One region of the Rhizobium sp. BK176 genome, then DNA from elsewhere that is predicted to be linked to it. Evidence: riboswitches for the same ligand, from Rfam matches in the RefSeq annotation. Region 1 holds a riboswitch; each other region holds the start of a gene.
The links. Region 1 has a riboswitch for cobalamin ahead of cobU (bifunctional adenosylcobinamide kinase/adenosylcobinamide-phosphate guanylyltransferase). Riboswitches for the same ligand answer to the same signal wherever they lie in the genome.

Region 1 (9,829 bases):
CCATTCGCCGTGATCCTGCACGTAACGGCGGACCAGCAGTTCCGCGGACTTTTTCCCGAGCTCATAGGCCGCCGGCGTCGGCACGGCCCGGCTGTCGACCGAGTAGAAATTTCGTCCGGTCGGCAGCACGTCCGGTCGGCCCCGCGTCGGAGCCCCGGATGGTCCCGGCGCCACGAAACGGCCGTCGAGCCCTCGAAGCAGGCCTTCGATCTCAGCCGTCCCGCAGGCGAGAACGGCAGGCTTGAGCCGCGTTTCGATCTCCGCGAGAACCGTGCGGGTGGCCTCCCAACTTTCCAGGCAACCAAACTCGCCGGCGACCAGCCGTGCCGCAAGCAGTTCGATCCGCTCGACGGTGTCGCCGTTCGTCCGCCATGTGGCATCCGTGACTCTTGCAAGAATACCGGGCAGTGGCCCGCTCCAAACTCCGGCCATGTCGCAGTCGAGCGGGTCGAACTCCAAGCACAGATCCGCGGCAATCGCACGCTGAAGGCTGCGGTCACCGCCCTGCCCGAGCCCGCGCGGAACCCTGGCCAGCGCCACCGTCAAATCCGTCAGCAGCCGGCCCTGCGGCGAGACGCCGAAGACATGCAGGCCGTCGCGGATCTGCAACTCCTTGAGATCGCAGAGATAGGCATCGAGCTTCTTCAATGCCGCGGTCTCGCTCTCTCCCTTGTCGATGCCGGCATCGCGATCGAGGCCGATATCCGCCACTAGTTCGAGGATCTGCTTGCTGAGAAGCCGAATGCGGCGCGGATCGCCGCCCGACGCCTCGTAATATTCGTCGACCAGCGCCTCCAGATCCTTCAGCGGTCCATAGCTCTCGGCGCGCGTTAGCGGCGGCGTCAGATGATCGATGATGACCGCGCCGGCGCGGCGCTTCGCCTGCGTTCCCTCGCCGGGATCGTTGACGATGAAGGGATAGAGATGCGGCATGGGGCCGAGGATGGCTTCCGGGTAGCATTCCTCTGACAGCGCCAGAGCCTTGCCGGGCAGCCATTCCAGATTGCCGTGCTTGCCCATGTGAATGACGGCGTGAGCGCCGAACTCATGGCGAAGGAAGGCATAGAAGGCGAGATAACCGTGCGGTGGGACGAGATCCGGAGAATGGTAGCTTTCCTTCGGATCGATGTTGTAGCCGCGCGCCGGCTGGATACCGACCAGCACCTGGCCAAGCCGCATGAACGGCAGCGCAAAGGCGCCATCCACGACATAGGGATCGGCCTCCGGTGCACCCCAGCGGGCGCCGATTTCATCCTGAATCTTTTTCGGAAGATTTTCGAAGAAAGCTTTGTAACGACTCAAGGAAAGCGATTCGCGGATAAGCTTGCCGTCGCTGCCGGAGTTCGTCGGCCCTTCCATGAGACGCCGGATCAGCGCGTCGCCATCGTCAGGCACGTCTGCAACCGAATAGCCGGCTGCGCACATGGCTTTGAGCACCTCAACGGTGCCTGCGGGGGTGTCCAGCCCGACCCCATTGCCGAGCCTGCCGTCACGGTTTGGATAATTCGCAAGGACAAGCGCGATGCGCCGCTCGCCGGCGGCCGTGGTGCGCAGCTGCGCCCAATTGGCCGCAAGTCGAGCGGTATAGCGCATCCGCTCGAGGTCGGGCTCGCTGCCGACGATGTTGACCTCGACCCTCGCATCGTAGCGGGCGGCTGATTTGAAGGAGACGGCACGCGACAGCACGCGGCCGTCCACCTCGGGCAGCGCGACGTTCATGCCGAGATCGCGCGCCGAAAGCCCCTGCGAAGACGCGGCCCAGGCCTCACGTGACGAGGCCGAAAAGATCGCCTGCAGCACGACGGCGTCGTTGGCCTCGAGAACGGTCGGCTCGCGATCCGCGCCCGGCGCCGACACGGCGAAACCAGTCGTGTTGATCACCACCTCGGGCTTGATGACATCAAACACGCTCTTCAGAATGCCCTTCGACACAGGATCCTTCAGACTGTAGGCGAATACCGGCAGCGGCCGGATACCTTCCGCCAGCAGCGTGTCGACCAGGGCCTCGACCGGTCGTGTCTCACCGCTCTGCACGAGCGCGCGATAGAAACTGATAGCTACAGTAGGGGCTCCGCTTTCCCAAGCAGCGCCAAGCCGCTCGTCGCAAGCCGCTGTCCAGTCGTCGACGCCAAGCACGCCCTTGCCCGGCCACCAGATGCCGGCCTTCATCAGCGGCGATGCCGCTTCCGGTTTCTCCGCTCCTGCCAACATCGCACCGGCATAGGCGAGAAACGCCCGAGAATTGCCGTCGCCACCCTCGATCAGGTAGGCCCAAAGCGCATTCAGATCCTCAAGCGGAACATTCGAAAACGGCGTCAAACCCGCATCCGGCTTAGAATCTCCCGGTAAAACCGCAATCAGCGCGCCGGATCGCGCCGCCGCGGCATGAAGCGCCTCCAGCGCATAGTGAAAGTAGCTGGCGCCACCCAGCGCCCTCACGACGATCAGCTTCGCATGCCGGGCCGTCCGCTCGATGTAGGCATCGACCGACATCGGATGCTTGAGGCTCATCAGGCTTGCCAGCCGCAGCGAGAAGCCGGCCGCCGCTTCGTCATAAGCGGCGGCGATCGCGGCAAGCTCGGTATCGGCGGCTGACAGGAACAGGACGTCGCCGGGAGACTGACCGAGATCGATCGCCTCCTCGCCGTCGCTGATCGTTCCCTGCTGTGCCAGAAGCAGATGCATTAGACTGCCTTATGCCAGCGCTTCGATCGCCTTGCGCACCGCTGCCTCGTCCATTTCGTGCAGACCGATGACAACAAGACGGGTGCCGCGCGCTTCGCCAGGCGCCCAGGCGCGATCGAAATAGTGGTCGATACGGCTGCCGACTGCCTGCAACTGCAGACGCATCGGCTTGCCGGGGACATCGACGAATCCCTTGAGCCGCAGCACGTCATGCTCGCCGATGATGCCTTTCAGGGCATCTACGAAGGCTGCCGGATCGGCAATAGCGCCGAGTTCCACCACGAAGCTGTCGAACTCATCGTGATCGTGGGGAACGCCATCCTCATGCTCGAGCTCATGATGAGACTTGCGATTGACCACATCGCCTTCGGTGCCAACGCCGAGCCCGAGCAGCACGCTCGCGGGAACCTCGCCGTTGCGCGCCTCGATCATGACGGGCTTGCGGGCAATGCGCGACGCGACCTCATCGCGCACGCGGCCAAGACCGTCGGCATCGAGAAGATCGGTCTTGTTGAGCACGATCAGATCGGCGCAGGTCAGCTGGTCCTCGAAAAGCTCCTCGATCGGGCTCTCGTGGTCGAGCGACTCGTCTTCCACGCGGCGAGCCTCGACGGCATCGTGATCATCGGCAAAGCGGCCGGCGGCAACGGCGGCGCTGTCGACGACAGTAATCACGCCATCGACAGTGACCTGCGTGCGGATATCAGGCCAGTTGAAGGCGGCAACGAGCGGCTGCGGCAGCGCCAGGCCGGAAGTTTCGATGACGATGTGGTCGGGGCGCTGCTCGCGCTCCAGAAGCTTGGTCATCGTCGGAATGAAGTCGTCGGCCACCGTGCAGCAGATGCAGCCGTTGGTCAGCTCGATAATGTCATCCTCGGTGCAGTTCTCCGCGCCGCAGCCCTTCAGCACGTCGCCGTCGACGCCGAGATCGCCGAACTCGTTGATGATAAGCGCGATCTTCTTGCCGTTCGTGTTGGAAAGCAGATTGCGGATCATCGTCGTCTTGCCGGCGCCGAGGAAGCCGGTGATGACGGTCGCCGGAATTTTCTGCTGGTTCATGAATTCAACCCTTCATCTTCAGCGGCAGACCTGCCGCGATAAAATACACATCCGCGGCCTCGGCCGCGATCATTTGATGCAAGCGACCGGCGTGATCGCGGAACTCCCGCGCCATGCGGTTCTCAGGAACGATACCGAGACCGACCTCGTTGGAAACGATGACGAGCCGAGCACGCGCTGTCGCCAGATACGCGGCAAGCGAAGCAAACTCGGCCTCCATGTCGCGCGCCTCCATCATCAGATTGGTAACCCAAAGCGTCAGGCAATCGACGAGGATCGCCCGCCCCTCGCCGTCGATCGCTCGCAGGCAGCCGACTAGATCAAGAGGCTCTTCATGGGTGTGCCAGAGCTCGCCACGATCGGCCTTGTGCTTGTCGATCCGGGCGCGCATTTCCTCGTCCCAGGCCCGGCCCGTCGCCACGTAATGGCGCTCCAGCTCGCTTGAGGCGACCAGTTGTTCGGCAAAACGTGATTTTCCCGAGCGCGCGCCGCCCAGGACGAAGGTCGCACCGGAGGATATCGGGCTCATGGCAGATGATATCCGATCTGCGGGACGCTGCCGCAAAGGAGCGGAATGGCTGTTGGACGCAGCCGAAAACTCTTTTGTTCAGCCATGACAACCTCCGTGCTGGCAGCGGGCATAAGCCCAGGGATGGGCTTCTCGCCCGGCACGGTTGGCAGGTCTCCTGGCTCGCGGGTCTTGGCCGCGATCGGGGCGGACCGGAAACCGGTCGCCCCAGATCGTGCCAGCGGATTTTCCTCGCCTTCCCGGCTGCATTTCATGAAAAGGCGGACGATTCGTAGACGTAAGAGGCGTCCTGCCCCGGTTGATCATGATGCACTGCCAGTGACTTTTCCGTCGCCATCTCCGCGCCGCCCGCCTGCACCATTGCAGGCTGTCATCAACGCGAAAACAACGCCGGACGGAAAACCCTGACCGCTCTACAGTCGCGGGGTCGGCTATGATGACGGTGCCCGGATTGGGTCCACCGCTTCACATTCCCTTTTCATCCGCACCGATTCAACCGGTCCGGAACCATCCGTTGTGAACTCATCGTTAGGCAAGGCCCTTGGTGAAGTCAATCGGAAGCCGATGCGCGCCTCGGCACGGTATACTGCCGGACCCGCTCTCAACACGACCTTCTCTACCAAATTCATCGTCTTTTATCAGTTACTTACGTCACAAATTATTGTTGCGATCGCCGGTCTTTTGCCGCAATTGCGTCGCAAGCGGGTCGCGCCACCGATTTGCCCTTCCCTCCCTTCCACTTGATCGCGCCCACTGCCGCCTAGTTTTCCCGTGATGCTCCTAAGAATCGATATCCGCCGTTTCGGTCCATTCCATACCCTTCTCGACATCGGGCGGATGCGCGCACTGCTGCGACGCACTGAGCTGGGGATGGTCATCGCGGGCGCGATCGTCGGCGTTATCTCCGGACTTGCGGTGACGGGCATGAGCCTCGTTTCCCGCGAAATGCACAGTCTGATCTTCGGAATCAGCGATATCGAGCGGCTGAGTTCCTCGCAGATCGACAACAAGCTGCTGTTGCTGACGGCGCCTGTCTGCGGCGGCATACTATTGGGTCTGATGCTCTTCGTGCTTGCCAAAACGCGCAAGAAGCCGATGGTTGACCCGATCGAGGCTAACGCGCTGCATGGCGGCCGACTATCGCTCACCGACAGTATTCTGGTGGCGGTCCAGAACCTCATTTCGAACGGCTTCGGCGCTTCAGTGGGCCTAGAGGCCGGCTACACGCAGCTGGCGGCGGGACTGGCCTCGAAGCTTGGACTGAAGCTGCAGCTTCGCCGATCGGATCTGCGCGTTCTCGTCGGATGCGGTGCCTCGGGTGCGATTGCGGCGGCCTTCAACGCTCCGCTGACCGGCGCCTTCTATGCGTTTGAGCTGATCATCGGCTCATATACCATCGTCTCGCTGACGCCGGTGGTCGTTTCCGCACTGGTATCGACCCAAATTGCACGCCTGCTGGCCGGCAGCGATTTTCTTATTGACGTCGGTGACTTTGGAACCGTCATGCCTGCAGACTACGTTCCGGCGCTGTTACTCGGTGCATTCTGCGCCGGCGTTGGCATCATGATCATGCAGGGCGTCGCCTGGATCGAGGAATTGGCTCGCCGGAGTTCCATTGCAACGCCGCTGCGCCCTGCCCTTGGCGGCATCGTCGTCGGCCTGCTCGCGCTGATTACGCCGCAGGTGCTGTCGGCCGGTCACGGTGCACTGCACCTCAATCTCGGCCGCGATGTCGCAATTCCGGTGCTTGTCGGCCTTCTTCTTCTCAAGGCATTCGCTTCGGCTATCTCGATCGGTTCCGGCTTCAGAGGCGGCCTATTCTTCGCGTCCCTGTTCATGGGTGCACTCCTCGGCAAGCTCTTCGCCTATTCGGCACCCTATTTCGCTCATGCGACGCTGACACCCGTCATCTACGCGGTCGTCGGCATGAGTTCGCTTGCGGTCGCCGTCATCGGTGGACCGTTGACGATGACGTTTCTTGCGCTCGAGATTACCGGCGACTTTCCGATCACGGCGCTCGTGCTTGCGGCGGTGATCACCTCCTCGCTAGTCGTGCGCAGCACCTTCGGTTACTCCTTCGCAACATGGCGCTTCCACCTGCGCGGCGAGAGCATCCGGAGCGCGCACGATGTCGGCTGGATCCGTAACCTGACCGTTGACCGGCTGATGCGCGCCGACGTGAAGACGGCGAATGCCGCCCTCACCATCGACGAGTTCAAGGAGCGCTTCCCCATCGGTTCGGCGCAGCGCGTTGTCCTGGTTGATGACACCGGCAAATACAGCGGCCTGGTGCTCGTTCCCGATATCTACGCAAACCTGACCGACACCGACGAGACCGGCAAGGATCTGGGAGAATTCATCCGCTTCAAGAACGATTTCCTGCAACCGCAAATGAACGCCAAGCAGGCAGCAGCGATCTTTGACAAGACCGAAAGCGAAGCGCTGGCGGTCGTCAATAATCTGATTGAGCGGAAAGTCGTCGGGCAGCTGAGCGAGGCCTACACCCTACGCCGCTATAGCGAAGAACTGGACCGCCGCCGCCGCGAAATCTCCGGCGAGATCTAACTGAGGAGTTCGTCGAGCCAACGCCCGTCGAGACAGGCCTCGAGTTCTGCTGCAATGTCGTCGAGAGCTTTCTCGACGCCAGCACGGTAATCGGTCCTCTCGCCCGCAAGGCCAAAACTCTGCAGCAAGCGGGAACGGTAGGCGTCACTCGCGAAGAGCCCGTGCAGATAGGTGCCGGCGACCCGGCCGTCTGCCGACACGGCCCCATCCGGCTTTCCGTCAACGATCGCGAACGGACGGCCGCAGTCTTCGCCGGACGTAACGCCAAGATGGATCTGGTAGCCTGAAAGCGGTGAACCGTCTTCCACCATCGTCGCGACGCTGTTGCGGACTGTCTTTTCGGGCGCCATCTCCGTCTCGACGTCAAGCAGCCCCAGCCCCTCTACCTCCAAGGTAGAGCCTTCAATGCCGAGGGGATCATGCACCTTGCGTCCGAGCATCTGATAGCCGCCGCAAATGCCCATGACCCGCCCGCCGCGTTTTACATGGACCAGAAGATCGGAATCCCAAGCCTGAGCGCGCATATCCGCCAGATCCGATACCGTTGATTTTGAACCTGGCAAGATCACCAAGCCGGCGTCCGCAGGCAGCCGCTCGCCGGCGCGAACAAAAACCAACTCGACATCCGGCTCGGCCCTTAGCGGATCGAGGTCGTCGAAATTTGCGATCCTGGAAAAGACCGGCACGGCGACCTTGAGTGCTCCGGTGCCGCCGCGCGCCAGCTTCTCCAACGCAACCGAATCCTCGGCTGGCAAGCGGGAGGCGTCCTTGAGCCACGGCACGACACCAAAGCACGACCATCCCGTAAAGTGCCGCACCGCCTCGATGCCGGCATCGAAGAGCGAAACGTCGCCACGGAACTTATTGATGATATAGCCGGATATCATTGCCCGGTCCTCGTCGGGCAAAATCGTGTGGGTGCCGACCAGCGAAGCGATCACGCCTCCACGATCGATGTCACCGACAAGTATCACCGGCACGCCGGCACGGGTCGCAAATCCCATATTGGCAATGTCGCCCGCCCTGAGGTTGATTTCTGCCGGCGAACCCGCGCCTTCCACGATCACCAGATCCGCCCCGGTAGAAACCTCGGAAAAGCTCTGCATCACGTAATCGAGAAGCGTCGGTTTGAGCTTCTGATAGTCCCGTCCCTTGGCCTGCCCCCAGACCTTGCCCTGGACGATGATCTGGCTGCCGTATTCCGATTGCGGCTTGAGCAACACGGGGTTCATGTGCACCGAAGACGGCACCCGCGCAGCGAGCGACTGCAGCCATTGTGCCCGGCCGATCTCTCCGCCGTCATCAGCAACCGCTGCATTGTTCGACATGTTCTGCGGCTTGAACGGACGAACTGAAAGGCCACGGTTGGCAGCAAGCCTGCAAAGACCCGCGACAAGAACCGTCTTGCCGACATCGGAGCCGGTCCCTTGCAGCATGATAGCCTTGGTCATTGTCGCGAAACTCCGGGGAACTTGACCCGGACTACAATGGCCTCTCTGCTGCGGTCAATTGCAAGCCCTGAAAATGCGAAGGCCGCGTCAACCGTTTCCAGTTGCGCGGCCTGCCGAAATACGCTGGCACATTCGCCCATACACGGCGAAGCTCACGTTCTCCGGGACGCTCTACCTGATCCGGAGAAGCAGCGGTGTCCCCCGCTACGCAACAACAGATAGCGCCACATTGTTACCGGAGGGTTAGCAAGCGATTAAGCAAAGATGAATTTCGTATTTTTCTGACATTTCTTGATGATCCAGGCGTCGCAGGCGGCTCCATGGGGAGATCTCGAATACCAACCGCAATCTTCTGCGGAACTATCATTACCGATTTCAAATCAGGCGCTTAGACTCCCTGCTTCACGCGCAGAAGACAATTGATTTCCGCAGCCGAACGCGTAGGCTGCCCTGCAAGGCGTCAGGACGAACGCCACAGCAACAGCCTGCAGAAACAGCAAGAGCCTCCTCCGCAAACTGCGGAACGCCTAGGTTGTAGCCGCGACAGCAAGAATGGGAACGCAAGATGAGATTTCTCTGCACGTCAATCCTGCTTGCCGCAGGAGTTTGTGCAGCCGCCGCGACGGCGCGGGCTGCTGAATGCGGCAACGTCACCATCGCTGAAATGAAATGGGCGTCGGCGGGTATTGCCGCCAACTTCGACAAGTTTATTCTCGAGAAGGGTTACGGCTGCTCGGTCAGGATCGTCCCGGGTGACACGATGCCGACGTTCCTTTCGATGGACGGAAAGGGTGAGCCCGATATCGCTTCCGAATTCTGGATCAATTCGGTGCGCTCCGAACTCGACATGGCGGTCAAGGAAGGCAAGCTGATCCAGGCTGCTGAAATCCTCTCGGAGGGCGCGGTCGAAGGTTGGTGGATACCGAAATTCATCGCAGATGCGAACCCGGATATCCGCAGCGTCGAGGACGCACTCAAGCATCCGGAGCTATTCCCGGCATCCGACAATGCATCGCAGGGCGCCGTCCATAGTTGTCCTGTCGGGTGGAGCTGCCAGATTTCGACATCCAATCTCTTCCGCGCGCTGGGGGCTGAACGGGACGGGTTTCAACTTGTCGAAGCCAGCAGCCCACAGGACCTCGATGATTCCATCGCAAATGCATTCCAGAAAAAGGCCGGCTGGCTTGGCTACTACTGGGCCCCCACCGCCATCCTTGGCAAATACGACATGACACGCCTGAGCTTCGGCGTCGCTCATGACAAGGCAGAGTGGGACAAATGCACCTCGATCCCGGGTTGCGCTCGGCCGCAGGTCAACTCCTACCCGGTCTCGCGGGCCTATACGATTGTCACCAAAGCCTTTGCCGACCGGGCCGGACCGGCCATGGATTACCTTAAGCTTCGCTCATGGGACAATACGACGATCAACGAGGTGCTCGCCTGGCAGGACGAAAACCAGAAGAGCAACGAGGAAGCCACGGAGTACTTCCTTCAGAATTATTCGGCCCTATGGACCAAGTGGGTTCCTGCCGACGTCGCA
Region 2 (9,829 bases), on a different contig from region 1:
TCTCGCTCGTCTTCGGCAATACGCCGCTGCCGCAGGTGCGCGTCAACGCATCAGGCGCCGCCAAAGCCTTCGGCTGGACCTTCCCGATCCACAGCGGTCGCGCCATGCCCGTCCTCGGCTCGCTCGAAACCGCGCAGGCGATCCTCGGCGAGACAGGCATTCCGACATCAGGCCAAAGCCTGCCCACCGCCGCACCGCTGGTGGAGAGCGACGCGTTCACCGCCCTCTGCCGCTGGCTGGAGACCGATGGCCCCCATCGAATCCTCGCGCTCGGTCCCTTGACCAATCTCGCTGCCCTCGCATTGGCACGCCCGGACCTCGCCGCCCGCATCACCGAACTGACCTGGATGGGCGGCGGCGTCACGGCGGGCAATCACACGGCGTCCGCCGAGTTCAACGCGCTGGCCGACCCGGAAGCGCTTGCCATCGTTCTCGCCCATAATCTGCCGCTACTCATGGTCGATCTCGATCTTTGCCGTAAGGTTATCGCGACGCCTGACGACGTCGGCCCGGTGCGAGACGCTGGCGGTCACAATGCCGCGTTGCTGGCCGATATGCTCGACGGCTACATCGGCATCGGAACCAGCCGCGGCAGATCGGGAATGGCGATCTACGACCCGTCAGCCGCAGTTGCCTTCGTCGCGCCCGAGATTGTCACGTTCCGTCCGGCGCGCATCGATGCCGAATTGCAGGGCCAGCATACCCGTGGCCGCACCGTGGTCGAGACCCGGGCGACGCATGCAACCTTCAACGCCGAATACGCCATCGGTATCGACGCCGAAAAGGCCCGCGCCTTTATCCTCGGCGCACTGATCGATGAGGCCGGCCGATGAGCGTCACCGAACCGAAAGATCTCAACGATCCCGCACTTCGCGCCCGCGCCGTTGCCGCCGCGCGCGGTGACGCGCCCTTCGATCTGCTGATCTCGGGCGGACGCCTGCTCGATGTCGTCACCGGCCTGACCCGCGACGCCGACATCGGCGTCGTTGGACCGCTGATCGCAAGCGTTCACGCACCAGGTAGCCGCACCGACACTGCCAAGACCGTCGACGCAGCAGGCAGCATCGTTTCGCCCGGTCTCATCGATACGCACATGCATGTCGAAAGCTCGATGGTGACGCCCGCCGCCTATGCGGCAGCCGTCGTTCCGCGCGGCGTGACGACCATTGTCTGGGATCCGCACGAGTTCGGCAACGTGCATGGCCTGGACGGCGTACGCTGGGCAATCGAAGCGTCCCGCTGCCTACCGCTCCGGACCATCGTTCTCGCGCCTTCCTGCGTTCCTTCCGCTCCGGGGCTTGAAGTCGCCGGCGCGGATTTCGACGCATCTGTTATCACCGAAATGCTGCGGTGGCCTGGTGTAGGTGGTGTTGCCGAAGTCATGAACATGCGCGGTGTCATCGACGGCGATCCGCGCATGACCGACATTGTGAATGCCGGCCTCGCATCCGGGAAACTGGTCTGCGGCCATGCCCGTGGGCTCGAGGACGCTGACCTGAATGCTTTCATGGCCGCCGGCGTCACTTCGGATCACGAACTGACCTCCAGCGCCGACCTGCTGCAGAAGCTGGCCGCCGGGCTGACCATCGAGTTGCGCGGCTCGCATGACCATCTGCTGCAGGAATTCGTAACCGCTCTCAACGGTATCGGCCATCTGCCATCGACGGTCACGCTCTGCACCGACGATGTCTTCCCGGACGAACTGAAGGACGGCGGCGGTCTCGACGACGTCATCCGCCGGCTCGTCCGCTATGGGATGAAGCCGGAATGGGCGCTGAGAGCCGCCACCTTCAACGCGGCACAACGACTGAAGCGCTCGGATCTCGGCCTGATCGCTGCCGGTCGCCGCGCGGATCTCGTGCTCTTCAAAGACCTCATTGGCTTCGCCACGAAAGCCGTCATCGCCAATGGCGCAATCGTCTCAACATCGGGTGAAATGGACGCCCACTTGCGCTCGTTCGAGACGCAGGCATTGCAGAACTCGGTCAAGCTGACGTCCCTGACGGAAGATGACTTCAGGGTTCCCGCCACCGGCAAGCGCGTTCGTGTCGCCACGATTGACCGCCCCCGTTTCACCCAGTGGGGCGAGGCGGAAACTGGCGTCGACGGCGGTTTCGTCGTTCCGCCGGCCGGAAGCACCATGATCGCGGTCGCGCATCGGCACGGCAAGGTCGATGGCAGGCCACGCGTCGGCTTCCTCACCGGTTGGGGAGAATGGCGAGGAGCCTTCTGCACGACTGTCTCGCACGACAGCCACAACCTTACCGTCTTCGGCGGCAACGCTCGCGACATGGCAGTCGCCGCCAACGCGGTGATATCAGCGGGCGGCGGCATGGCCGTCGCCAAAGATGGCCAGATCGAAGCGCTTCTGCCGCTGCCGGTGTCGGGCCTCGTGACGGAAGCCCCATTGGCAGAAACGGCGGCGTCCTTCCGAGCGATCCGCAAGGCGATGGAAAAGATCGTTGACTGGAAACCGCCCTACCTAGTTTTCAAGGCATGCTTCGGCGCCACGCTTGCCTGCAACGTCGGCCCGCATCAGACGGATCGAGGGATATCCGACGTTCTGACCGGCGAAGTGCTCGAAAGCCCCGTAATCGAGATTCTCGAGAGCGAATAACCTCAGCATCCGGGCACTGCTGCCCGCCTGCTCAATCTATCAATCGCTCAAACGATCTACAGCGTAGCCTTCAGCTCACGCTCGACCAGAGCCGTCCAGAAGGCCGCGCCATAACCAAGCGCATGGTCATTGAAATCATAGGCGGTGTTGTGGTGCAGGGCGCCATCGACGGCAGGACCGTTCCCGAGCCAGACGTAACATCCCGGCGCATTCTGGCCGAAGAAGGCGAAATCATCGCCTGCCGTCGACGGCGGGAAGCTGGTACGCACCTTGTCCCCGAACACCGCTCCGGCAGCGCCTAACGCACGCGCGGTCGCATCGCTGTCGTTGACCACAGGCGGGATGCGCCGTTCGAACTGGTAATCAACAGCAATGCCGAACATCGCCGCCGTGCCCTTCGCAAGCCGTCCGATCTCTTCCTCGAGTTGGTCGCGGACCTCAGGCGAATAGGCGCGGGCGGTCCCCCCGATTTCGACGATATCGGGGATCACGTTCAACGCCTTGGGATCGCCCGCCTGCAGCGAACAGGCGCTGACGACCGCCGGCTGCAACGGATCGACGACACGTCCGACAATCGTCTGCAACGAGGTCAGGAAGGTGCCGGCTGCCGTGATCGGATCCTTGCCGAGGTGCGGCTTGGCACCATGCGTTCCGGTACCCCGGAAGGTCACACGCCAACTGTCCGAAGACGCCAGTTGCGGCCCTTCGACCACGGCGATCTCATCAACGGCGAGGCCAGGCATGTTGTGAAGGCCATAGACGGCATCACATGGGAAGTGCTTAAACAAGCCGTCCTCGACCATCTTGCGCGCCCCGCCTCTGCCCTCCTCGGCTGGCTGGAAGATGAAATGCACGGTTCCGGAAAACGCGCGCGTTGCCGCCAGATGCCGTGCCGCGCCGAGCAGCATGGTCGTATGTCCGTCATGCCCGCAGGCATGCATCTTGCCCGCAAATTTGGATTTATACGGGCGATCCGCGGTCTCCGGCATTGCAAGCGCATCCATATCGGCACGCAGCCCGATCGTGCGCGTCCCGCTGCCGACCTGCAACGTACCGACAACGCCGGTGCGGCCTAGGCCCAGATGAACCTTGATGCCCGCCTCTTCCAATAGCTGCGCGACGATGCCGCTCGTGCGCTCCTCCTCGAAGCCAAGTTCGGGATGCGCGTGCAGATCGCGACGCAGCGAGGTCAAGAATGGCAGATCGTTCTCGATCCGGGCGGGAATGGGCATGTGCCGGACGTCCTGTAAAAGCGCGCAGGCGTCAAAACTGCGCCATGGTGGTCCCTCTTATTCAGCAAATACCCCGGAAATTCAACCTCTTCGATGCTCTCGCCGCAGCCGATGGCCCGGATCCATGCGACGATCTAGGAGCGACGCTTGACAGTGCGCGGAGGTGAATGGCCTAATCGCTGCAACGCGAAAGGCCAGCAATGAGCGACGATCAAACCCCGACTGACAGCAAGCTCACGACGTCGAAGCGCCGCTGGGCAGCAGAAGGAAAGTTCCTCACCGGCCGCATCAGCCGCCCGCAAGCCGAGCGACTGCCACCCGGCCAGCATCTCGTCAAGAATTGGCCGGTCCTTGATCTGGGTCAGCAGCCAATCATCTCGACGGATACGTGGCGCCTTGAAGTCCGGGGGCTTGTCGAAACGCCGCTTGATCTTTCCTGGGCCGCCTTCCACGCGCTGGAGCAAAGCGTCAAGGTCACCGACATTCACTGCGTGACGACGTGGTCGCGCTATGACAACAAGTGGAAGGGCGTGTCGACCCGTGATCTGCTCGATCAGGCGATGCCAAAGCCGGAAGCCTCCTATGTGATGCTGACGAGCTATGACGGTTACACGACGAACCTGCCGCTCGCGGATTTCGCCGCCGAGGATGCGATCCTGGCAACATCCTGGGAAGGCGTGCCTCTGACGCGTGACCATGGCGGCCCAATGCGGCTCGTGGTTCCGCACCTCTATTTCTGGAAGAGCGCGAAGTGGCTGCGTCGTATCGAGCTGCTGCCGGCCGACGCCGCGGGTTTCTGGGAACAGAACGGCTATCATATGCATGGCGACCCGTGGCGGGAGCAGCGCTATTCTGGGGATTGATACCAGTAGCGATTGCTACTCCGCGCGGGACGACAGGACAGCGCCTCTCGCTTGCTCGCTATAGTTTCGCGAGACGCCCTCTCGGGGCCTCCTCAAACCGACAAGTAAGACCCGCATAGCGGGCAATTGGCGCGAACCGAAATTCACCCCAGAATAGAGATTGGAAGTAATGCATTTTCAAATTAATGCCTTATGACAATTTGAATGCTGTCACTATTGAACCTGCACCCATTTTAGGTTGTTGTTGCATGCCGATTCCAGATATCGCGTATGAGTTGATGAACAAGCACACCTCATTTCACACTGTCACGCAGAAACTGCTGGACGCGTGGCTGCATACCACGCCGCAGCCGCCTGCTGCGCCGGAAGACATCTATCGCGACGTTGTGGATCTCCTAACGATCAGAATGAGGATGACACTTGTGGTTCTCGATGGAGAGGATCCGCTGCAATGGTATCTCAAGGTCGTACGCTCCTCTGGCTTCAGCTCACGCCTGCTGAACATCAATAAGCTGTTCGCTGATCAACGCATCGGCGAGTTCAAGGACCGTACGTACATGGAAACGGCTGTCATCCCGCGCTATCGTGAGGTGATTGCGACGCAGAAACCGTCGATGGAACTGGTCAAAACGAGGGTCCTGGGCGTCAATCTCGGATATGAGCGACTGATCCTTCCCCAAAAGACAATGGCGCGGCGCCCGTCCTGGCTGCTGACAGTTTCGAACGGGCGGTTCATGTTCAACCCGCCTCAGCAGCAGGCTCGCATGGATGCGACCGACGAAGCGGTGATCCAGCTTTTGACCGAAGGGGCTACGGCCAAGGAGATCGCGGCTGATCTCGGTATTTCGCATCGAACCGTCGAACATCGGCTGGAGCGCATGAAAGAGCGCTACGGCGCGAAGAACACCGTGCACCTTACGGCGATGCTGGTTGCAACGCACTTCGACCGCGATGTCGAGAAAAGTTAGGGTGCGATCCGTCGAAGCAGGCGCCGCCCGCCATAGACCGCAGCCAGCAGCGCCGCCGCAAGCGCCGTCAACGTCGCCAGACTAGCGGGATGCAGCGGAACAGCGCTCCAGGAGGGACGAACGATATCTGCAGTGTTGAACGCCTCTCCGCTAAACTCGCAGGTGATCAACGCCAAGCCGCGCAGCACCATGCCGGCATCGATTGCCGAGACGATGGCCTCGGCTTCGACAGCCTCGCCGCCCATGCTCCGCATCGATAGCAGCACGGCCTTCGTTGCCGCGAGATAGGCGTGCGAGCATTCGTTGAACGGGCTGGCCTCGTCGGTCACCCCACCAGGCATTTTGCCCCACAAACAGTAGGCATGCTGGATTTGGGCGTAGTTCAGCACACGCCGGAATGGCTCTGTCGTGTCCGTCGCGCGGGCCGCGAGACCGATGATCCGATCGCGATACTCGGCGAACATGATCATTTCGCCATGTGAGATTTCGGCAATCGCAATGCCGGTATGAGGTCCGCTGCCGCTGCGCTGGTGTGCTTCCGCAACCGAGCAAAACTGTAGCAACGCGAGCAGGGACAAAAGGAAAATTGAGTGCCGAAAGATCATCGTTTGAATGAGGCTCCGGATCGCTCCGGAGCCCCTCCGATCAATGGAAGGCCGGCGCGTGAGCGCGCAGCTTTGCAACGGCGCCAAGCTTGCGCTCGGCGAGCGCACCGAAGGCCACACCGAGGACGCTCCACAAGATCAGGTGCATGCCGATCGAGGTCGTACGGAAACGCCAAAGGACCGCCGCCGAATAGTCTTCCGGCACCTCGTTGATCGGCGGGAGCAGATACTGCACGACACCGATGAAGACGACATAGGCGAGACCTGCTGAGATTCCTGCGTTCCAGGCACCGAACCGTGGAGTGAGACGGCGTGCAAACGCAATTGCGGCAACGAGCGCGGCGATCGAAACGACGATCATCAGGAAGAACAGCTCAGTCCTGACGCCGATCGTATCCGGATTGCCGACCGCCGGCGGATTGGCCGGGTATTTGATATTCGGCACGATAACAACGGAGACGAAGGCCGCAACCGCGATGACTGCCGACGTTCCACGTGCCCCGAGACCACTGAAGCGGCCTTGGACAAAGGCAAAAACCAGTGCGAACAGCCCACCGACAGCGATGCTGTAAGCCATCACGCCGGTGAAGAGACCAATGCCGGCCTGCATGGCGCGGCTGACGATCTCGGGTTCGGCCGTTTCGCCGGCTGCCTGCGCTGCGGCTTCCTCGAACGCAATCGCTTGGTCTACCAGCGGCTCACCGAAGGTGTGGGCAAAGGCAAACACGAGGATGCCAGCGATCAGGCCCGCGAGCATCCCGCGAAGCAAAAGATTTCCAACCATGTTCGGAACTCCCTTAGTGGCAGGGGAAGCCGAGAAGATGCCGGCCGTCATGCACGAACTCGTGCACGTACATACCGTTGAAAAGCGCCATCGCGCCCTCTTCGGTGCCGACGAAATAGATGGCGATGAGCATCAGCAGACCGCCGAAGATCGCCCAGGGCAAAAGCTCACCAACCGGAATCGGAGCGGGTATGGCGACGGGCGCAAAAGTAGAGTCAGACATGTATTCCTCCTGGAATGACGCGTTCAGTCGAGAATTGTTGCGTGGCAGGGTCTGACTTCCAGTCCGAGGTATCCTCATCCTGATCACAGTGGCGCGACCGCACCGGAATTTCACCGGTTTCCAAACCCACAACATAACCGTTATATCTGCGGCTTCGAGCCTGTCAACGAAACTTCATAGAGCGGCAGGTCCCCTTCCCCGTTATCCGGAGACGATCAACGTGATGACGCGCCTCACCTGGATCTGCCATGGTTCGACAGCCGCCAATCGCGAGGCGCGGTTCCCGCAGGACGAACCGCTGAACGACAAGGCAATCATTGCGACGAAGGCAATCGTCCCTCGGCTCCGGCGTGCCGATAGCGTGGTTGCCAGCCCGGCATTGCGCGCCCGGCAGACGGCCGAGGCGCTTGGCCTACAACCGGAATTTTCCGAGGCGCTCGCCGATTGTGACTTTGGCCGCTGGGCAGGACGCTCGATTGCGGAGATCCAGCAGGCGGAACCGGAAAATCTGGCGGTTTGGATGGCGCGACCGGAAGAAGCGCCGCACGGTGGCGAGGCAATCGCCGCCGTGTGCATGCGTGTAAACACCTGGATGAGCGAGCGCCTGCAGGCCGGTGGCCATAGCGTCGCCATCACTCATGCCGCGGTCATCAGGGCAGCAATCATCAACACGCTACAAGCTCCGGTGTCCTCCTTCTGGATCGCCGATATCGAACCTCTCGCTATTGTCCACATGACCAGCAATGGCAGCCGGTGGTCGCTGCGCGTGGAAGGCCCGGCAACCTAATTTTCTGAGCATTAATTTAGATCAGCCTTACGCAAGCGAACCATGCCATAGCTTTCCGACCCGACACAGTCGGGCCGTGTTCCTTGCCCCAAGGAGGACCAAATGCCTTATGATTGGAGCGGCGCGCAGATCCGGCGCACGCGCCTGCTACGCACGACTGCCGCCGTCACACTGCTCTTGCTCATCATTGGCGCATCCCTATTGATCCGTTGAGAGCGACAGGCGGGCGGTGGTACCGCTCGCCTTTCGAGCCGACCTCCTCTCACGGTAGGCGCAGATACCAAGAATTCGCCCTTTGGTTTCAACAAACGCTTCAGACTTCAATGATACACCGGCGCTCGGGTGGAGATGGAGTGAAGCATGCCGGTATTCTTCCAGAGCAGAGCCGGAAGGCAATGCCTGTTGGTCATGGCGTTGGGAGTAACGCTGTGGCTTGTCGGCGCGATCCTGGAATTGGATAACTGGCTCGTCGCCTTCGTCGGCGCTTACGAGAATTATGGTGCGGACAAACTCGTCCTCGCGCTCGGCATCGGCGGCGCGATGAGCTTCGTCTATTCGATCCTGCGCATCGTCGACCTTCGCAAGGAGATGGAGTTGCGGGCCAGCGCCCAGGCCAAGGCCGACTGGACGGCAACCCACGATCACCTCACCAAGCTTCCCAATCGCTATGCCTTCGAGCGTAAAGTCCTTCCGCGAAGGACGAAGACCGATGTCGAGGGCGACGAATGGGAGCAGAATGTTACAATCTTCTCCGTCGACCTTGATGGCTTCAAGAAGGTCAATGACCTTGTCGGCCACAATGGCGGCGATGCGCTGCTGATCGAAGTGGCAAAGCGCATCTGCGCGATCGGCAACGCTGATTGCGTCTACCGTTTTGGCGGTGACGAGTTCGTCGTCGTCGCGCTCGGCCTCTCCCCGCGGCACGAGGAGCGCTTCGCGTGCCTGCTTATCCAGGCCGTAACGCGCCCCATCAATATCAATGGCTTTGCCGTCGAAGTCGGCGCCAGTGTGGGTTATGATCGCTGGCAACAGGGTCGGGAGCCGTTGGAGGACGCCGCCCACCGTGCCGACCTCGCCATGTACGAGGCGAAGTCACGCGGCCCCAATCAGAACATGGCGTTTGAAGCCTCGATGCAGGATAAGGTGGCAAAACGCGCTACTCTGGAATCGAAGCTCCGGATTGCGATCCAAAAGAAGGCTATCCGGCCGTTCTATCAGCCGCTGATCGATCTCAAGACCGGCACGGTCTGCGGCTTCGAGGCGCTGGCGCGCTGGACGGATGAAGATGGCGTTGCCATTCCGCCGCCGGTCTTCATCAGCATTGCCGAAGAAACCGGCATGATCACCGAGCTCTTCGAGGATCTTCTTGCGCATGCCTGCCGCGATGCCTTGGCTTGGGATGATCACGTCATGCTGTCGTTCAACGTCTCTCCGGTACAGATGGAGGACAAGCTGCTAGCCTCGCGCATCTTCAAGGTGCTCTCGGCAAACGGCCTGCCGCCACGCCGCCTGGAGATCGAGATCACCGAGAATGCGCTGATCCAGGATCCGGCGGTTGCCGCCATCATTCTGGATGAACTCCACGACGCCGGCGTGCAGATCGCCCTGGACGATTTCGGCACGGGCTATTCCAGCCTCGCCCAACTCGCCCGATACCGGTTCGACAAGATCAAGATCGACAAGAGCTTCATTGCGACCTACCGCGATGACGAGCGCCAGGAGAAGATCATTCGCGCCATGCTTGGCCTCG
Region 3 (9,829 bases), on a different contig from region 1:
AGAGGTGAGGCACAACGCCGCGCCTATGACCGCTCGTATTTGCTTACCGATGGGACCGTGCCTTGAACCGCTGGATTCTGTCACTCGCAACAGTGCTTGCCTTCACCGGCCTGGCCCATGCGCAGGTGCCGGCAATCTGTGGCGACCTGCGGGCGCGGCTCGCCGACCTGCCTGAGATCATTGGCACCACGCCAGAGGTGCGCAAATTCGCCAGTGCCATTGCAGAACAGAACCTTGAACTGCGCAAGCTCCGCAGCGATCTGCGCCAGAACGGTTGCACGAGCGGCAGCATGGTCGTGATCGGCGATGACGACGGCTATTGCGGCGAGCTCGAGCGCGCAGAGAGCAAGATGGTCGACAACATCCGTTATCTGCAGCAGCGGCGCGATGAATTGCGTGGCCAGAGCCAGGATGTGCGCACGAGAAACGAGCTGCTGGCGGCACTCGACGACAACGGCTGCAATGACGAGCAGTGGCCCGAGGACCGCGCAGAGGGATACGCGGCGCCGCCGAGCATCGAAGACCAGGCTATGCGCAACGACACCTTCATACCTTTAGGTGACGATCCTAACCAGCGCCGATACGGTTTCGGCATGTCGACTCTCTCTCATCTGAACACCGTTTGTGTCCGAACCTGCGACGGCGGCTTCTTCCCATTGAGCTCGAATGCGACCTCCCAGGACTTCCCCCGTGACGCCGATACCTGCTCGAAGATGTGTCCAGGGATCGACACCGAGCTTTTCTATCATGACGTCTCCAGCACCGAGACATCACAGATGATTTCGGCCGCGACGGGCGCTCCCTACAGCGCCATGCCGAATGCCTTCGCCTACAAGAACCGCAAGCCTGGCGAAAAATCGTCCTGCAGTTGCGATCTCAACGGCTACTACGAGCGGATGCGAAAAAGCCAATCGATCAGCGAACCTCCACAGCAGGGATCAATTACGACGATCGAAACCAAAAAGCCCGAGGCCAAGGTCCAGTCCGTTACCCCCGCGGCTTCGCAGCCACAGGCACCTGACAGGCCTTACGATCCGGCAACCAGCAAGGTCCGCCAGATCGGCCCACAGTTCCTGGCCGGCGACCAAGGCACGATCGACCTGAAGAACCCGGCAAAGCCGGGCCCTCAGCCGCAGCAACAATAGCCACCCTCAGTCCAGCGAATTGTCCCAACGGTCAGTGAACACGAGTTCCTCCAGCGGCAGCCGCTGACGCCAACCTTTGGCCGCCAGCTCCGGCTGGTCATAGAGCTGATCGACATAGCCGACGCAGAGCCAGGCAACGATCTCGACGCGATCCGGCACACCGAGGATTTGCTTGATATCGGACTCGTGAAAAATGCTCACCCAACCAACCCCGATACCTTCGGCTCGGGCAGCCAGCCACAGATTCTGCACGGCGCACACCGTCGAATAGGAATCCATCCGCCGATTGTGCGTTCGGCCAAGAACGACGTCGCCGCAGCGATCCGGATCGCAGGTCACGCAGATGCTGAGCGGTGCGGCGCGGATGCCTTCAAGCTTCAGCGACCGGTAGAGCTGCTGCCGCTCGCCCGCAAACATCTCGCTGGCCTCGCGATTGGCGCGATCGAAGGCTTGCCATACTGCCTCTTTCACCTGCTGATCGCGCACCAGGACGAAATTCCAAGGCTGCATGAACCCAACCGACGGCGCGTGGTGCGCGGCGGTCAAGAGCCTGCGGACAACGTCGTCCGGTATCGGATCCGGGAGAAACTCCGAACGGACATCGCGACGCGTCGAGATCGCACGATAAACGGCGTCACGTTCCTCGGTCGAAAAGGCTGCGGCTCCCGACAGGGAGCCTGAATGGTCTGGTCGCATCGTCAATCCCCAACAACACAACCGCCCGCCGTCCACGCAGGTCAGTCTACGATGTCGGGCCGGTCTTCTGACTTGGCGTCATCCGACTGCCGCGCCTTCCCGGTGCTGGACCAGTGGCTTGATGCGGCAGACGTCAGCCTTACAGCGCTGGGCACGTTCCGGTCTCTCACCGAATTCCCGATTCTCCCGCCTGAGACGGGCACCCGACGGAGGGTCTATGCCGGTAAAAATCGCTCGATGCAATCCTTTACGCAGAGACCGGGTAATAACGTACATAGGCGAACTCATCGCCTAGAGGCGACCAGTTGGGCACGTTGATCGTTCCCTGTCCGCCGAAGAGATCGAAGAGCGTCCTCAGATTTCCGCCGTCCATGTCCATCAGCCGCAGGCGAACGTGGAGATCGCGCGGATGATCGAAGACGTCAGGGTCGTAAGAGAGGATCAGAACCTTGTCATTGTTGGGCGACGGATGAGCGAACCAGTTCCCGTAGTTGTCGCCGGTGATCTGCTCGAGCCCGGTCCCGTCGGGATGGATCCGCCAGATCTGCATGAGGCCGGTACGGCTGGAATTGAAATAGATCCATTGGCCGTCCGCGGAATAGTCCGGCCCGTCATTGCGTCCTTCGCCATGCGTTAGACGCTTTTCTTCGCCGCCTGCCACAGAGATCGTGTAGATATCGAACAGGTCGTTGCGGATGCCGCAATAGGCGAGCTCTTTTCCGTCGGGCGACCAGCCGTGCCAATAGGACGGCTGATTTTGCGTCACAAGTCGCGGCGTCCCGCCTTCGGCGGGAAGCACATAGATCGTCGACTTCCCGAATTCCGTCTTATCGGAGATGACGATCTCACGGCCGTTAGGCGAGATGCCATGATCATTGTTGCAGGTCCTGGCAAAGCCAGTATCCACCTTCGCGACCTTGCCCGAACCGTCTAGCGCCAGCCGGTAAAGAAGCCCGTCGCCATTCAGCAGAAGATAGCTTCCGTCCGGCGAAAAGTTCGGCGCTTCCACCAATTGCGCGGTCTGCCAGACGACGCGCGCCTCGCCCGTTCTGACATTGTAGATCTCGACGGAACTTCTCAATCTAAATCCTCCTGACATCGATTCCCCTGACCTACGATGCCTCGCCACCGAGCACAAGTCGACGCGGGGTAGCGATGGGTGTCGGGCACACGGCCCTCGGCCCTTATCCACCAATCACAAATGCTGGAAACCTAACGGTTCATCTAGCGTTCATGACGAAGGTGTGACAGTTCAGTGAAGCTTTTATGACGTTGGAGTTTTTCAGTTGATCGCGTTGGTAATGAGGTCCGCAGCGGCAACGCGGGTTGCGTCGCTTTCCACCGGTGTCCGGGGAAGCGCACGGTCGCCGGCTATACGGACGGCCCTGGCCATCAGCCTTTCCGCTCTCATTGCCGTTTTCGCCACCGTAGCGGTTGAAATTATTGCGCGCGATGGGCTGGCCGACGTTGGGGAATTCCTGACGTCGCCGGCACGTCCCGGTATCACCACCGTCGCGATGCTGACCGTTCTGATGCTCTCTCTGGATGCAGCCCTGGGAAGGCGATTCATTTCGGCATTGATCGTTCTGCCGGTGGTTATCGTCCCGGCTATCGTCTCCAACCAAAAGCAGCACTACCTTTCGGATCCTCTTTATCCGTCAGACGTCCTCTTCGGACGGCAGATCATGGAATTGCTGCCGGTGATGGTGCGCGACCGACCGTGGACCGCCGTCGCCATGCTGGTTGGCATCATTCTTTCCGTTGCCGCGATTGCCGCGCTCTGGCATTTCGCCTGGCGCCACTTTCCGCGGCTTTCGAAGACCACTCGCCTGCGTCACCTCTGCATCGGCCTGCCTGTCGTCGCCGCCTTCGGCACGCTGATGGACTATTCCAAATACTCCTACATACGCGACCGTCTTCAGGTCGTTCCGATGATGTGGGACCAGAAGGAAAACTACCGCAGCAACGGCTTCATCCTGGCCTTCATCTTCAATATTCCGATGGCCGACGTGGCAGCGCCAGCCGGCTTCGGTGCACAAGCGCTCGATGCCATTCCCGGCCGTAACTACGGTTACCTCAGCGGCCCGCGCGAAAAGCCCGACGTGATCATGCTGATGAGCGAATCCTTCTGGGATCCGACCAGGTTGAGGAACATCAGCATGTCGCCCGATCCCATGCCGAACATCCGCGCGGCGCAGTCGGGCTACGTCTTCTCGCCCGAGTTCGGGGGCATGACGGCCAACGTCGAATTCGAAGCGCTGACGGGATTCTCGAATGCCTTCCTGCCCTACGGCAGCATCCCGTATCAGCAGTATATTAGAGGCAACCTTCCTTCGCTTGCGACGTTCTTCCGTGGCGAAGGCTATGCTGCCCGTTCGCTGCACCCCTTCAGCGGCTGGTTCTGGAACCGCAACGAAGTCTACAAGGATTTCGGCTTCGAGCAGTTCCGCTCGGAAGAAACCCTGCCGCCGATGGAGAAAAGGGGCATCTTCGCTTCGGACGAGTCCCTCATGAAGGAGATCATCAACGAAGCCGACGGCCTTGATCGCCCGTTCTTTTTCTTCGGGGTCACTCTTCAGGGACACGGCCCTTACGAGCCTAACCGCTATGCGCACAACAGCATCGACATACAGGGCAACCTGAACGACGCGGACCGGGCGACGCTCGCCACCTACACACAGGGGATCAAGGAAGCCGACGATAGCCTCAAGATGCTGATGGATTGGGCTAAGAAGCGCGACCGTGAAACAATCATCGTGCTCTGGGGAGACCACTTGCCTCCGCTCGGCAACGTCTACATGGCGACAGGCTACATGCCGGATCAGGTTGCGACCCGCAAGGCATCGGTCAGCGTCATGAAACAGGAGCACGAGACCCCGCTCGTGATCTGGTCGAACAAGAAGGGCAGCAAAAAGGATGTCGGCACTATCAGCCCGTCACTGCTTCCCTATCATCTTCTGAAGTTCGCCGGCTTCGAGCATCCCTACTATACGGGCTTCCTCGGTCGCGTGCAGAAAAAGTACAGCGTCATCGACCGCTATCAGCTCATTGCGCGCGACAACACGCCGTCGCCCGATTGGGTGTTGAAACCAAAAAACCTCGATCCTCTCGTGCGGGACTATCGATACCTCCAGCACGACATCATGTTCGGCAAGGCCGAGACCCTTGATCGCTTCTTCCCACAGCATGCCTGGCTCTATGCGCAAGGCACGTAAAAGAGCGACAGAAGTCCACATTGCAATTTGAAAACATTGGGGAATACTGGCGCCCGAGCGATCTAGCATTCGGAGTCAGCCATGCATAATCTATCGGACTTCATCCACCATCACTTCGACAAGTCGGCCGACGAACTCGGCGAGATCGAGAAGCGCGTCCTCGCAAAGGCCCATGAGCGCAAGATAATCTCGACCGATATCAATGCGGCTCTGCGGGCCGAATCATCTGTCGGCGAACGCCTGGCGGATTCGATCGCCCGCGTTGGCGGCTCCTGGTACTTCATCGTCACGTTCCTGCTTTTTCTGGTCTTCTGGTGCGTCGTGAACACCATCGTGCTGCTCACACGCGCTTTCGATCCCTATCCTTTCATCTTCCTCAATCTTGTGCTGTCGATGCTTGCCGCCATCCAGGCTCCGATCATCATGATGTCGCAGAACCGTCAGGCTGAGCGCGATCGTTTCGAGGCCGCCAAAGACTACGAGGTCAATCTCAAAGCAGAACTCGAAGTCCTGTCGCTGCATCAGAAGATAGACATGCGCGTGCTCACGGAAATTGCAGCATTGCGAGAAGATATCGAACGGCTACACCAGCGACTACCAAGTTGATGCCGCCGTCCGGAACCGCTTGAATTTAACTATACCGACTGATTAACGATCCGCTAATCACGTCCCGCATTGAAACATCGACGCAAATGTTGGAGGAGCAACGGAAACCAATCCGATCCGACCGTACAAGACAATGCTCACTGGCAGGCCACATACTCGCGATGAAATCCTTCATCACCCTCTATTTCTGTCCATAGAACGCCAGATCGCACTCCATCTTATCGGCATCCACAAGCGCGCTCCTCGCCTTGCCCGCCTTGCTGCGTCGCACCAGAAGTGGCTGCTGACACAGACGCTGTTCGCCATGCATACTGGACGCGATAAAAGCAATCCGGTCTCGGGCCTTACGGCCGGTCGCATGATGCAGGTCGCCAAGGAATTCGATCTCGCCAGCAAGAATACGGCCGCCTCGTTTCTTGCCGAACTGATCGCCTACAAGTTTTTGCGGGATGCTCCCGATGAAACACCCGATCGGCGCCTCCGCCGCCTCGAGACGACGGAACTCAGCGAGGAGGCCATGGCCTCCTGGTTCCAGGGACATATGGCCTGCCTCGATCAACTCGACGGTGCCAACCGCGGCAGCCTGACCGCAGATGACCCTCGGCTCTTTTATCTGGCACAGCCGCGCGCCGCGCGTGCCCTGATCCAGGACCCGGTGTGGAAGGAGCCGCGGGCGAGCATCGGCCACTTCCTCTGGTCCGATGTCGGTGGCCTCGTGCTGCATGATCTGATAAGCCGCCTCCCGGACGACGCGCGTGAACAGCATCGCATCCTGCTGAAAGGCGTGAGCATCAGCGAAATCGCTAATGAATTCGGTATCTCCCTGACAAACCTCAAGCGGATGTTCAAGAAAGCCGAAAGGGATGACATGCTTGGCTGGGAGAGCCCACGCAGCCGCGGTGCGCTTTGGCTCTCGCGCACGTTCATCGAGGACTATTTCTACTGGCAATCCGCAAAGTTCGCCGAGCTGGACAGGGCGATCCACTGGGCCGCCGGCCAGATCCGCTAGCCGGTTGCCAACCCGCGTGTCGGTGCGAAACGGTGTGCGACAGGTCCGCATCGCACCGATTGGCGAACCGCAAACACGCCGCTGCCGCTTGACCTCAGGATCGGCACAACATGCGATGCCCCCGCTGCCAGCGGTCGGTCCGTTCCCAAATGAAAAAGCCCGGCATGGCCGGGCTCTTTCTTTCACATTCGCCTTGATCAGCCGTTGGCGGCCATCCGCTTTTCGTCGCGGCCGCCCTTCATGCGCTCTGCCAGCAGGAAGGCAAGTTCCAGGGCCTGGTCGGCGTTGAGACGCGGGTCGCAATGCGTGTGGTAGCGATCGTGCAGATCTTCGGCCGTTACGGCACGAGCGCCGCCAGTGCATTCCGTGACATCCTTGCCGGTCATCTCGATATGAATGCCGCCCGGATGCGAGCCCTCGGCGCGATGGATCTGGAAGAAGCTCTCGACTTCCGACAGGATCCGCTCGAACGGACGGGTCTTGTAGTTGTTCAGCGTGATCGTGTTACCGTGCATCGGATCGCAGGACCAGACGACCTTGCGGCCTTCGCGCTCAACCGCGCGAATAAGCCGCGGCAGATGGTCGGCGACCTTGTCGTGTCCGAAGCGGCAAATCAGCGTCAACCGACCCGCCTCGTTCTGCGGGTTGAGGATGTCGATGAGGTTCAGAAGGTCGTCCGCCTGCAGCGACGGGCCGCACTTGAGACCGATCGGGTTCTTGATGCCACGGCAGTATTCGACGTGCGCATGGTCGGCCTGACGGGTGCGGTCGCCAATCCAGATCATGTGGCCTGACGTTGCGTACCAGTCGCCGGACGTCGAGTCGACACGAGTCAAGGCTTCTTCGTAGCCCAGCAGCAGCGCTTCGTGGCTGGTGAAGAAGTCCGTCTCGCGCAGGCTCGGATTGTTTTCCGCGCTGATACCGATCGCCTTCATGAAATCCATGGTTTCGCTGATGCGCCCGGCAAGCTTGCGGTAGCGCTCGCCCTGCGGGCTGTCCTTGACGAAACCGAGCATCCACTGGTGGACGTTCTCGAGGTTGGCATAACCACCCATCGCGAAGGCGCGCAGCAGGTTCAGCGTCGCGGCCGACTGACGATAGGCCATCGCCTGCCGCTCCGGGTTCGGAACGCGGGCTTCCTCGGTGAACTCGATGCCATTGACGATATCGCCACGGTAGCTCGGCAGCGAAACGCCGTTCTGCGTCTCGATCCCGGAGGAACGCGGCTTGGCAAACTGGCCGGCGATACGTCCGACCTTGACCACCGGCAACTGCGCGCCGAACGTCAGCACAACGGCCATCTGCAGGAATGCACGGAAGAAGTCCCGGATGTTATCCGCGCCGTGCTCGGCGAAGCTTTCTGCACAATCTCCGCCCTGTAGCAGGAAACCATTGCCTTCAGCGACGTTTGCAAGATGCTTTTTCAGGCGACGAGCTTCCCCCGCAAAGACGAGCGGCGGATAGGACGCGAGCGTGGCTTCCGTTGCTGCCAATGCCGCCTGGTCCGGATAGTCCGGAACCTGCTGAATCGGTTTTTGCCGCCAACTGCTCGGTGTCCAATTCTCTGCCATGTCACTCACCTGCTCCAGCATCCGGTCCGTCCGGATGTTCCGTCCTAAAAATGTTGGGCGGCTTATAAACCGTTAGCGTCATCTTGCATAGCGGCGTTCCGCTCTTTGGCGTTACTGATTCAATCGACCAACAACAGCCGATATAAAGGAATTCCGCGCCGCGTTTTCAAACATAGGCGCGCAATTTAACGGTCAATAAACCAAGACAGTTTGTATCTAATTCAAGCTTGTACCGTAGAAACACCGTCAATTCTAATAGCGCGTCATGACGACCCCGCTTGATCACCGATGGCATGGTGGAATCATGGGTTTGATTTCGTGCGCAGCTTGTATCATTTCTGCACTGACCGTTCTGGCAATTTCGGGATGCTGACAGCCATCCTCATGGTACCCCTGATCGGCTCGGCGGGCGTGGCCGTCGACTTCGCCCACGCGCTCAGTCTGCGCACGCAACTCTATGCGGCAGCAGACGCCGCGGCCGTCGGAGCAATCTCCGCGAATTCGGCCGCAGCTGCGGCCGCCATGAAGATGACCAGTGACGGACCGATATCCACCGGACAGGACGACGCCCGAAACATTTTCGTCGGCCAAATGCAGGGCGAACTTACCGGAAGTCAGGTGGCCGTGGATGTGCAGGTGAGCCGCGCATCTAACAAACTGAACTCTTCCGTCAGTTTCACTGCCTCGGTTCCGACCACCTTCATGCAAATCCTCGGTCGCAACAGCGTCGATATCTCGGGCACCGCTACGGCAACCTTCCAGACGGCGGCGTTCATGGATTTCTACATCCTTATCGACAACACACCTTCCATGGGTGTCGGAGCGACCCCGGCCGACGTCGCCCTCATGGAGCAGAAGACACCCGATACCTGTGCCTTTGCTTGCCATATCGTGTCGGAAGCTGGTGTCGTGGACAAGAACAGCTACTACAACATCGCGCGCAACAACGGCGTGACCCTTCGCGTCGACGTGGTTCGCCAGGCTACGCAGAAGCTCACCGAGACAGCAAAGACCGAGCGGGCTTCTGATAACCAGTTCAAAATGGGCGTCTATACTTTCGGCAAGAAGGCCGAAGACGCAAACCTGACGACGATCTCAGCGCCGATCACCGATCTCGACAAGGTCGCAACCTATACGAATGCGGTCACCCTGATGTCGATCCCGAGGCAGGGGTACAATAACGACCAGCAAACGAGCTTCGACAACTCGCTCACGCAGATGAACAAGATTATCTCCACGCCGGGCAACGGGAGCACCGAAGCGCAGCCTCAGAAGATTCTGTTCTTCGTATCCGATGGCGTCGGCGACAGCCAGAAGTCGAACTGCACGAAACCAAAGACAGGCGAGCGCTGCCAGGAGCCGATCGACATTTCCTTCTGCAAGCCGCTGAAGGACCGGGGCGTCAAGATCGCCGTGCTCTACACGACGTACCTGCCGCTGCCGAAGAACAGCTGGTATAATAGCTGGATCAAGCCCTTCCAAAACGAAATCCCGACGAAGATGCAGAACTGCGCTTCACCAGGTCTCTATTTCGAGGTGACGCCGACCCAGGGTATAACCGATGCGATGCAGGCGCTCTTCCTCAAG

Region 2: linked by a shared signal. The riboswitch ahead of FHT76_RS19110 (CbtB-domain containing protein) and the one ahead of cobU (bifunctional adenosylcobinamide kinase/adenosylcobinamide-phosphate guanylyltransferase) in region 1 are both predicted to bind cobalamin.
Region 3: linked by a shared signal. The riboswitch ahead of bluB (5,6-dimethylbenzimidazole synthase) and the one ahead of cobU (bifunctional adenosylcobinamide kinase/adenosylcobinamide-phosphate guanylyltransferase) in region 1 are both predicted to bind cobalamin.

Annotation. Positions count from the first base shown of each region.
Region 1 covers NZ_JANUBV010000013.1:53,087-62,915, forward strand. Annotated here, with positions in the region: gene cobN (cobaltochelatase subunit CobN) at 1-2,685, opposite strand, end outside; gene cobW (cobalamin biosynthesis protein CobW) at 2,695-3,744, opposite strand; gene cobU (bifunctional adenosylcobinamide kinase/adenosylcobinamide-phosphate guanylyltransferase) at 3,749-4,273, opposite strand; cobalamin riboswitch at 4,403-4,800, opposite strand; gene FHT76_RS28810 (chloride channel protein) at 5,048-6,838, shown strand; gene FHT76_RS28815 (cobyric acid synthase) at 6,835-8,289, opposite strand; gene FHT76_RS28820 (glycine betaine ABC transporter substrate-binding protein) at 8,855-9,829, shown strand, end outside.
Region 2 covers NZ_JANUBV010000006.1:5,011-14,839, forward strand. Annotated here, with positions in the region: gene FHT76_RS19075 (nucleoside hydrolase) at 1-833, shown strand, start outside; gene FHT76_RS19080 (adenine deaminase) at 830-2,617, shown strand; gene FHT76_RS19085 (M20 aminoacylase family protein) at 2,674-3,849, opposite strand; gene FHT76_RS19090 (sulfite oxidase-like oxidoreductase) at 4,050-4,712, shown strand; gene FHT76_RS19095 (helix-turn-helix transcriptional regulator) at 4,898-5,680, shown strand; gene FHT76_RS19100 (hypothetical protein) at 5,677-6,285, opposite strand; gene FHT76_RS19105 (CbtA family protein) at 6,326-7,069, opposite strand; gene FHT76_RS19110 (CbtB-domain containing protein) at 7,083-7,292, opposite strand; cobalamin riboswitch at 7,321-7,472, opposite strand; gene FHT76_RS19115 (histidine phosphatase family protein) at 7,516-8,079, shown strand; gene FHT76_RS19120 (bifunctional diguanylate cyclase/phosphodiesterase) at 8,440-9,829, shown strand, end outside.
Region 3 covers NZ_JANUBV010000014.1:57,945-67,773, reverse strand. Annotated here, with positions in the region: gene FHT76_RS29755 (DUF2865 domain-containing protein) at 63-1,145, shown strand; gene bluB (5,6-dimethylbenzimidazole synthase) at 1,152-1,841, opposite strand; cobalamin riboswitch at 1,881-2,063, opposite strand; gene FHT76_RS29745 (hypothetical protein) at 2,089-2,922, opposite strand; gene FHT76_RS29740 (LTA synthase family protein) at 3,128-5,056, shown strand; gene FHT76_RS29735 (DUF1003 domain-containing protein) at 5,138-5,662, shown strand; gene FHT76_RS29730 (hypothetical protein) at 5,796-6,671, shown strand; gene FHT76_RS29725 (class II 3-deoxy-7-phosphoheptulonate synthase) at 6,869-8,242, opposite strand; gene FHT76_RS29720 (TadE/TadG family type IV pilus assembly protein) at 8,531-9,829, shown strand, end outside.